DNA from 3 places in the Thalassotalea nanhaiensis genome. Region 1 is predicted to be linked to each of the others. Evidence: predicted binding sites of a transcription regulator. Region 1 holds the regulator's gene; each other region holds the start of a gene.

The links. Region 1 encodes FNR, which switches genes on or off when oxygen is low (the NO sensors DNR and NnrR bind a similar motif). Its sites were predicted from a motif close to TTGATCTAGATCAA; they were not measured.
Region 2: RI845_RS12910 (universal stress protein) is a predicted target of FNR. The motif match lies at 1,450-1,463, and genes of this name have one in related genera.
Region 3: RI845_RS18540 (TraR/DksA family transcriptional regulator) is a predicted target of FNR. The motif match lies at 1,777-1,790, and genes of this name have one in related genera.

What each region holds. Positions count from the first base shown of each region.
Region 1 covers NZ_CP134146.1:2,323,313-2,326,493, reverse strand. Annotated here, with positions in the region: gene ttcA (tRNA 2-thiocytidine(32) synthetase TtcA) at 1-91, opposite strand, end outside; gene uspE (universal stress protein UspE) at 198-1,118, opposite strand; gene fnr (fumarate/nitrate reduction transcriptional regulator Fnr) at 1,282-2,004, opposite strand; gene RI845_RS10195 (sulfite exporter TauE/SafE family protein) at 2,048-2,716, opposite strand; gene ccoS (cbb3-type cytochrome oxidase assembly protein CcoS) at 2,723-2,944, opposite strand; gene RI845_RS10185 (heavy metal translocating P-type ATPase) at 2,952-3,181, opposite strand, start outside.
Region 2 covers NZ_CP134146.1:2,996,095-2,999,275, forward strand. Annotated here, with positions in the region: gene galU (UTP--glucose-1-phosphate uridylyltransferase GalU) at 363-1,265, opposite strand; gene RI845_RS12910 (universal stress protein) at 1,537-2,397, shown strand; gene RI845_RS12915 (universal stress protein) at 2,440-3,181, shown strand, end outside.
Region 3 covers NZ_CP134146.1:4,255,930-4,259,110, reverse strand. Annotated here, with positions in the region: gene RI845_RS18555 (coiled-coil domain-containing protein) at 1-63, opposite strand, end outside; gene RI845_RS18550 (EamA family transporter) at 263-1,105, shown strand; gene RI845_RS18545 (YdcH family protein) at 1,120-1,374, opposite strand; gene RI845_RS18540 (TraR/DksA family transcriptional regulator) at 1,411-1,728, opposite strand; gene RI845_RS18535 (M61 family metallopeptidase) at 2,014-3,181, opposite strand, start outside.

The DNA.
Region 1 (3,181 bases):
GACGAAAACGTTTCTCAAGTTTTGCTTGCTGTTGCTTTGCAATTTTAACGTCAGTAACGTTTGATGGAGTATTCGGGGTCTGTAATGACATGTTGCGCACCGTATAGTTTACTTTAAGGCGCGCATTATACATAAGTTAAAAGCTTTAATAAATTAGCGATTAATGCTTTATAAGCAGTAAATCAATCAATTTAATTTTATTTTAGAAATGGCGATTGATAGCCGTCAGGTTTTAAAGCTAATAAATCACAGTTTAAACGGTCAATCACGTGTTCCGCAGTATTACCAATAAGTACTGCCGACAAGCCTGTACGGCCAATAGTCCCTAAGATCACCAATTCTGCGTCTATTTGTGTTGCAACTTTTTCAATGACATCTTCAGGTAACCCTTCTTCTACATGAAGAAATTCCTCCTTCATGCCAAATTTATCAGCATGCTCTTTCATGACATCCACATGATGTTGTTTCATCGCATCATTGTATTCATTGGCATCAAATTCTGGAATTTCTATGGCGATGTTTATCGGGGTGCCAGGGTAAGAATTAACAAAATGTACATCAGCATTAATCAGTTTAGCCAGGTTGATAGCCTCTTCAGAAATCTTGTTGTTTAATGACTGGTGCTCTTCTTCTTCACTACCGGCATTCACTGCTGCTAAAATATGACCATTATCAGGCCACGCGTGTTCTTTTACTAATAATAATGGTACCCAGCATTTACGAATCAAGTGCCAGTCGGTCGGGGTAAATATTACGGATTGTAAAGTGGGGTGCTCATGGGTGCTTTTAATAACAACATCAAAGCCATTGTCTTTTACTTCATCAAGAATTGCTTCAAATGGGCGGTTATGCCACACCACTTTAGTTTGGATGTCACAATCAAAGTCTTCTATCAGATCAGTTAACCAATTGGCTCTACCCTTAACCACAGTTTCACGCATTGCTTCACGCTCTTCACCGGACAGCATGGTAGTCATTTCATAGGAAAAGTCATAAATAGATAAAAACGCAGTGACCTTAGCACCTGAACTTTTGGCTAAAATACATGCTCTTGCCAGTGCTTTTTGCTCTTCAGTTGTTGGATCGATAACGACTAATATATTCTGATAACTTTCCATACGTTCACCAATATAAATATTATTAAGCTGATATAAGCTTAATATGAACTGGCGATTGTTACAAATATGTTATTGAATATTTATGGGGAATTGTGAAAAGTTTATTAACGCGTTGATTTAAATCAAATATAAATCAACGCGGCAAGTAGAGTTGGAAATTTGTTTATTTGCTATAACCGGCTAATTCAAATAAGCCATCTTTGTCTAATATGGTAATGAATTTATTCTCTACTTTGATCAAACCTTCCTTTTGAAAGCGAGTCATTAAACGAGAAATTGTTTCAATGGTTAAACCAATATAATTTCCTATTTCACTTCGGGTCATCGGTAAGTTAAATTCAACCGAAGATAAATGACGACTTCCTAACCTACGTCCGTAGTTAGCAAGGAATGTTGCTAATTTTTCTTCCGCATTTTTACGGTTTAATAGCAGTAACATTTCACTGCTACATTGTATTTCTGAACTCATTAAGCTCATCATCTGAGCTTTAAGTTTAGGAATTTTGCTTGAAAGGGTATCAAGTACTTCAAACGGTATTTCACACACCATTGACGTCTCTAATGCCTTAGCGAAGCTAGGATGGCTTTTATCTGAAAGAGCATCAAAACCCATTAAATCACCGGCCAAATGAAACCCGGTAATTTGTTCTTCACCTTGTTCAGAAATAATAAATGTTTTGAACGTGCCCGAGCGAATAGCATAAAGGGTATGCAATTCTTCACCTGCTTTAAAAATTTGGGTGTTTTTTTGCACTGGCTTTTTACGTTGAATAATATCGTCAAGTAAATTCAGTTCTGTTTCATTTAAACTAAATGGTAAACATAGTTCACTGATACTACAGTTCTGACATTTAATATTATTTGCAATGGGTATTATTTGAGGCATATTTCTTTACAATCTACATCTTAATTCTGTTGGATGAAGAGTACTAAAATATTTGATTTAGGGCAATATATAACGAAAATGTACCGTAAATAATCAGTAAAATTGCTGTTAATTTACGAATTAAAACAGATTGTAACGTTTTAGTTACAAATTTAAAGCCAGATGACAGGGTAAGTAAAGCTGGCAGTGTTCCTAAACCAAATGCAAACATGATTAATGCACCGTTGTACCAAGACGCACTGGCGATGGACCAAGTAAGGGTCGAATAAACTAATCCACATGGTAGCCAACCCCAAACCACTCCTAACATTAATGACTGCTTTATATTGGTAACGGGTATAAATTTCTTACTCAGAGGCTGTAGATACCTCCATAACATTTTGCCTATATTTTCTACTTTTGCTAAAGCGAACGACCATTTTGCGATATAAAGCCCTAAAAATATAACAAATAACGCGGCAATAACCTTTAACCATAAAATAGGAAAGCCTAGCGATTTAGCAGCGAGGGAACCCGTTAAACCAGCAATGGCTCCAGCAAAAGTATAAGCGCTAATTCGGCCAAAATTGTAGGCTAAGATAAGACTGATATTGGCTTTTGATTTGTCTTCGATTGACGCTGTTAGCATTGTTGTTATGCCGCCACACATGGCAACACAGTGTCCTGCGCCAGCAATACCAATTAGAAACGCAGATAAAAAATCTAATTCCATAAGTAGTTACTGATCAGTGTTACTTGGGGTGTGTTCATCGTTCGATTTAGTTGTTTCGCTTTTGGTAGGTTTTGTTTTATCAGTTGTAGGTTCATCATCAAATAAAATACTCATTCCCTGTTTTTCTAGATCGTCAAACTGTTCTGTTTTTACTGCCCAAAAAAATAAATAAATAGCTATCGCTGTAAAAATGATGGCAATAGGAATAAGGATGTAAATAACGCTCATAGAATCACTACTTTAATAATCTTAATGAATTAGTGACAACAATTATTGAACTTGCTGACATTCCTAATACTGCCATATAAGGGGTGATAAAACCACAAACAGCCAGTGGTAAAATAATAGCGTTGTAAGCAAATGCCCAACCAAAATTTTGCTTTACAATATTAGACGTTTTAGTGGCTATGTGTTTAAGTCTTAATAAGCTTGATAAATGATTATTCAATAAAATAACATCGGCAC
Region 2 (3,181 bases), 670 kb from region 1:
AATTTTCCTATCGGTGATCAATTCTTTATTAAAAAGGTAGAAGCCTTGCATCAGGTAACGTTCAAAAAGATGAAACCGGGCAGACCGTCAAAGCCAGTGAAGCTGATGCTACCCGTGATATTTTGTTAAAACCAACAGTTACTATAGCTTACAATAAATACTGAATGCGGTGAGCGCATAGATGTTAAGAAACGAGCTATGGCATTTCTGCATATAGTTCATCCCTGAACAAAACAGAAATACGCCTTCCCTGGCATTTCTGCATATAGTTCATCCCTGAACAAAAAAGGATCTGTGATACAGATCCTTTTAATTATTGAGCGAATATAAAAAGTAGTTAAATACGTTTATAACCGTTAAATTTATAAGCTATTTATATACGCTTTAAATTCTTCAGCTAATTCAGGGTGACGTAAACCGTACTCTACATTCGCTTTTAAATAGCCAAGTTTAGTACCACAATCGTGAGATTTACCTGTCATATGAAACGCTTCAACAGTTTCAATATCCATTAATTTAGCAATTGCATCGGTAAGTTGAATTTCATCCCCTGCACCTGGCATGGTTTTCTCAAGCAACGCCCAAATTTCGTTCGATAGAACATAGCGACCAACCACGGCTAAGTTCGATGGAGCTTCTTCCTGTGGTGGTTTTTCTACTATTTCGGTCATTGGACAAGACTCACCAGGTAACACTGCCTTACCGCCACAATCAACTACTCCGTAGCTGCTAACTAATTCCATAGGTACTGGTTCTACCATGATTTGACTGGCTTTAGATTCTTCATAACGAGTCAGCATAGCTGACAGGTTTTCTGTCTGTAGATCTGATGCAGCATCATCAATTAATACATCAGGTAAGACAACAACAAATGGGTCATCACCAATTATTGGCTTTGCCTTTAAAACCGCATGCCCCAGCCCTTTGGCCTCGCCTTGGCGTACATGCATAATAGTGACGTCACGAGGGCAAATAGCTTGTATTTCATCAAGTAACTGGCGTTTTACTCGTTTCTCAAGAGTTGTCTCAAGCTCAAAAGATTTATCGAAATGGTTTTCGATAGCATTTTTAGACGAATGAGTAACTAAAACAATTTCTTTAATTCCCGCAGCAATACACTCATTTACTATGTATTGAATTAACGGTTTATCAACCACTGGCAGCATCTCTTTTGGGATAGCCTTTGTAGCAGGTAGCATTCTTGTACCTAAACCAGCAACAGGAATAACAGCCTTTTTAATGGCCGAGTTTTTAGATAATGGCAAAACGGAGTTTCCTTGTGTTTTTTATTGCGATAAAGCTATATCGTTTGCAAGTAAGTATATGCCAAACAAGCTAGGAATTTAAGTCTACTTAGGTATTAAAGCGTTATTTAATAGTAATCCCCTATACTTACCCATAGACAGTTGTATTTAACGTAAAGGTTTTCGTTAAAAACCACGAACTTTTATGATTCAAATCAACACTTTTACACAAATAAAGATTTAATCTTGATAAAGGTTACAGGTAAATTTACAAACGACAATGAGGCATATCATGAACACCATATTAGTCATTGCAGACCCAAATTTTGAGAAGTCAGTTGCGATTAAACAGGCAGATAAACTGAGCCAACTCTATAACGCTAAACTTCATGTCGTATATTTTTATTATGAAGATTTACGTGGCTTGGGAGATAAAGGCGACGCATTTAAAGAAAGTCTTATTGCTCGCATGGACGATAAAGCCAACGATCAATTGGCTGAATTGTGTGAAAACAACTTAAATACCTACGAAATTGTTTGGCAAAAACACATCCATACCTGGGTGAATCACTATGCGGAAAATGAAAAGCCACTAATGGTTGTTAAAACAGGTAATCGTAGTGAAACCATGTTTTATACACCAACCGACTGGCATTTAATAAGGGAATGCCCGGCGCCAGTATTGATTGTGGCTGAAGATAAATGGAGCAGAACACCAGATATACTTGCGTCTGTAGACTTGCAAACTCAACTTCCTGACAAACAAGCACTGAATCATAAAATACTTGAAACATCGACAAAGCTGGCAAGTAAATTGAATGTGCAGGTGCATGTTTGCTATACCCCGCTATTTTCACCGGTTCTACGCGATTTTGGCCTACAATTTAAAGATGAGGTGGAGGCGAAAGCGAAACAAGACTTAAGTGCCACCATATTGCAATTAAGTAAACAGTATCAAGTACCCGTAGATAATTTTCATATCCATGCAGGTAAACCTGAGCTGGTCATCCCTTCTATGGCGGCAAAATATCACGCCGGTATTGTCGTTATTGGCACAGTAGGCAGAAAAGGCATCAGCCAAAAGTTATTGGGCAATACTGCCGAAAACATTCTGAGCTTTTTGAAAACCGACGTTTTAGCGTTAAAGCCGTAAAAGGCACTACTAAGTAATAACCTTGGAAATATAACTAATACCATGAAAAACAGTATGTTAGTGATCTCAGATCACGAAGAGCAAAATTACACCGCTATTTTACAAGCCGCGGAACTGGCAAAAGCCTACAACTGCAAACTGCATATTGTAAACTTCTGCTTTGAAAACTTGCGTGGTGTGACTGACATAGAAGAAGCTCAAGGTACTATTGTTCGAAATCTGCATGAACTTAATGCTCACAAATTGGTTAATACACTACAAGGTGTCGTGGAGTATAACTTTGAAACGGTTTGGGAAAAAAACATCCATATTTGGGTGGACAACTATGTAAAGGAGCACAAGCCATACATGATTGTAAAAACAGGTCATCGCACTGAAGCCTTGTTTTATACACCTACCGATTGGCACATCCTTAGAGAATGTCATGCTCCAATATTAATTGCCGCAGATAAAAAGTGGCATAAAGCTCGAAATGTATTGGCGACAGTCGATTTAGAAACAGAGTTACCACACAAAAAGCAATTAAATGAAAAGGTGCTTAAAAACGCAAGTATTATTGCCAAGCAAATAAATGCTGAATTACACGTTTGTTATACTGTGCCATTTTCACCGCTGTTAAGAAAACTTGGTATCATTAATAAAGACAAATTAGAGAGTGAGCATAAGGCAGAGTTACAAGAAAAATTGATTCTGTTAGCGCACAGTTATGGAATCAAGCCTGATCAAATTCACATTAAAGCCGGTCAGGTAGATAAAGTTATCACCTCAGTAGCAGCAAACTGTA
Region 3 (3,181 bases), 1.9 Mb from region 1:
ATCGCCGGCAAGTAGCTGTAGTTGCTCGTCAATTTCACTATTTATTTCTGCTTGAGTTGTCATAGAAAATTCTTGAATTAATTTTTATTATTATTGATATACATGTCTTTCATCATGTTTATCAGCCTGAAAATAGTGTTACTGTTAGCACTATTATTGTTTTACAATAGCAGAAAATACAGCGCTTTCTTACAACTTTTTTACAAGTCCGATGATTAGTGATTCATATCTGGTTAAAAGCGATTAAATTTACAGGGGTTTTATGTTTTTTTTAGTGCTAGTGTCGATAGTTTGGGCATTTTCTTTTGGCTTAATAAAGGGACAATTAACCGGTATTCAACCAGAAGTGGTCGCCAGTATTCGCTTACTGCTATGTGTGCTTACTTTTTTACCATGCCTGCTATTTTTAAAATCATTTAAACCGAACAGTAAATTGATGTTGTTAGGAGCGTTGCAATTTGGCGTAATGTACCTTGCTTATATTCAGTCCTATCAATACCTTCCTGGATATTTGGTTGCGGTATTTACCATATTTACACCTTTGTATGTGTTATTAGCAAATGCAGTAATAAATAAATATTTTAACGTGAGCTATTTATTACCTGTGCTGATCTCAATCCTTGGTGCCGGCGTTATAGTGTTTAAATCACCACAACAAGCTGAATTTATTACCGGATTTTTGTTGCTGCAAGTCGCTAATATTGCGTTTGCTATTGGTCAGGTAAGTTATAAGTATGTCGCTAAAGATCAACCCGACAGTGAAAATATGCTTTGGATGTATGTTGGCGCAGCATTATTGGCCGGTGTTTATACAGCAATGAGCGTTGATTTAGGTCAGGTAAATATTGATGCTAAGCAATGGTGGGCATTAATATATCTTGGCGTGATCTCTTCAGGTTTGTGTTTCTACTTTTGGAATAAAGGTAGTAAGCAGGTAAATACACCAACCTTAGCGGTAATGAATAATGGCTATGTGCCATTAGCGGTTATATTTGCGATTATAATCTTTTCTGAAAGTGCCGATTATGCACGCCTGGTCGTTGGCGGAGCATTAATCGGCTTAAGTGTATATATTGCTTATTTCTTACAAAAGAAGAATAACTGAGCAAGTTAACCTGATTAGGCTTGAGTTGCCTGGTATTTTTTTAACATTAAAAATAATTCATCTTTATGGTTAAGACGTTTCATTTTAAGTTGATCTAAATAGTCATCAGAGGTGTTTTCTACGCCTTCTTCAATGCGAATCACTTCATGATCAAGCTCATGGTATTCTTTAAATACTTTGGCAAAGTGATTGTTGTTCATCTTTAAAGTGCGGATTTCATCTTTAAATTCTGGAAATTCATGATGTAAGTCGTGTTTTTCTATATTCATAATCAATTCCTGATCGCTAATTTTAAGGTTTAATGTCTATTCTTGGCTGCAATTAAAGCATGTTTTGGTATATGGCAAAGCTTCTAAACGTTCTTTGGAAATGGGCTTGCCACAATCTGTACAAATACCGTATTGCTCGGTTTGTAACATCGCTAGGGTTTGTTTAATTTTTTGCAGTTCCAGCAAAGTTTGTTGATGGATTTCATCAAGCACTTCGTCGTTTTCACTTTCCGTACATTGTTCGGCAAAGTCTTGGCTACGACCTTTTTTAAAATCTGTTTCAATAGCGGCTAAGCGTTTTGTTAATTCATCTTGCTTAGCAATTAATGAGGCTTTTAGTTTCTCAACAATCATTGCAATTCTCCTTATTTCGCTAGATTAGCGCGTCTAGAAAAACAGCACTTGATCTGGCTCAAAAAAGTTTCGGTTGGCTAAATAAGCTGAACTCGGGATAACAACTTGCTTTCTAGTAGCTGTTTTTCCTTACTACAGTGTTAAATTTGTTTGCAATAGGCGAGCTAATTTCTTTACCCAAGTTCAGGTTAAATACAAAAAAGAAAGATAAGTGCTCATTTAATTTATGGATTATTAAATGAGCATTTAGGGAGGGGGAATAACGCTAAGTAACCCGAGCTCAGGCTAGATAATTCTTTGCCAGTTTTTAACTAATTGCTCATTTTCAACAGTAAGCTGCACCGCAAGTTTTGGCGTATCAATAACCGTTAACGGCAATTTCAGTAGTTTGTCATCTCTGAATACGTGGCAATCTAGTTGTTGATTTTCAGGAGTATGATCCAGTAACGATTGCAACGATTTGTCGCTAACCTTTAAATTATCAACGGCAATAATTACATCATCTACACTTAATCCCGCCTGCTCAGCAGGAGAGCTTTGTTCTACTACCGTCACTTTTAGCCCCGCAGGCGTCTGTTTATAAAATGCGCCTAAGTAAGGTTTGTATGATGATTTATTTTCACCGTCAAAGCTGTTTAGTTTTTTATAAGGAGCACGCTCAAACGTGACGCCTACTTGTGCTAATAGCTGCTCAAGTGGGACTCTATTTGCGCGGTGTAGTAGTTGGGTAAATTGCTCACTGATATCACTGTCACATAACTGGTTGGCGATGTTGATAAAGTGCTTCTCGTTTGTACCTATTCCCGTTTTTCCATGCTCTAACCATAGTGTTTTCATCAAGTTGTCCAGGCTAAATTTGCCTTTGCTGTGTTCTCTTATGGTTAAGTCCAGCCACAGAGCGATTAACGATCCTTTGGTGTAATAACTTACAATATTGTTAACTGCATCAGGGCCTTGTTTATAAAACTTGGTCCAGGTATCAAAACTGGAATCGCTTACCGACTGTTTCAATTCACCCTGCCCTCGGTAAACACGAGTCATGGTTTTAGACAGAATGGTTAAGTAGTCTTTAAATGGAATAATACCCGCTCTAAATAATGAAAAGTCATCAAAGTAAGATGTGATCCCTTCATAAGCCCACAACTGATTGGTATGCACTTCTTTGCTTAAGTCGTAAGGGACAAACTCTTCTGGTTTTATCCGGCAAACATTCCAGGCATGAAAATATTCATGTGAGCACAGAGATAAAAACGTTTTATAGTTATCGCTGAGTTCTTCAGGTTTATTTGGGTTAGGTAGGTCGAACCGACTTGCGACTAATACGGTTGAGTTTTTATGCTCTAAACCGCCAAAGCCATTACCAAGTAAATTGGTGATAAACCAGTATTCACTAAACGGTGCTTCGCCAAATAAATCAATGTGGTGTTGGCAAAGCTTAGCAATATCATTTTTT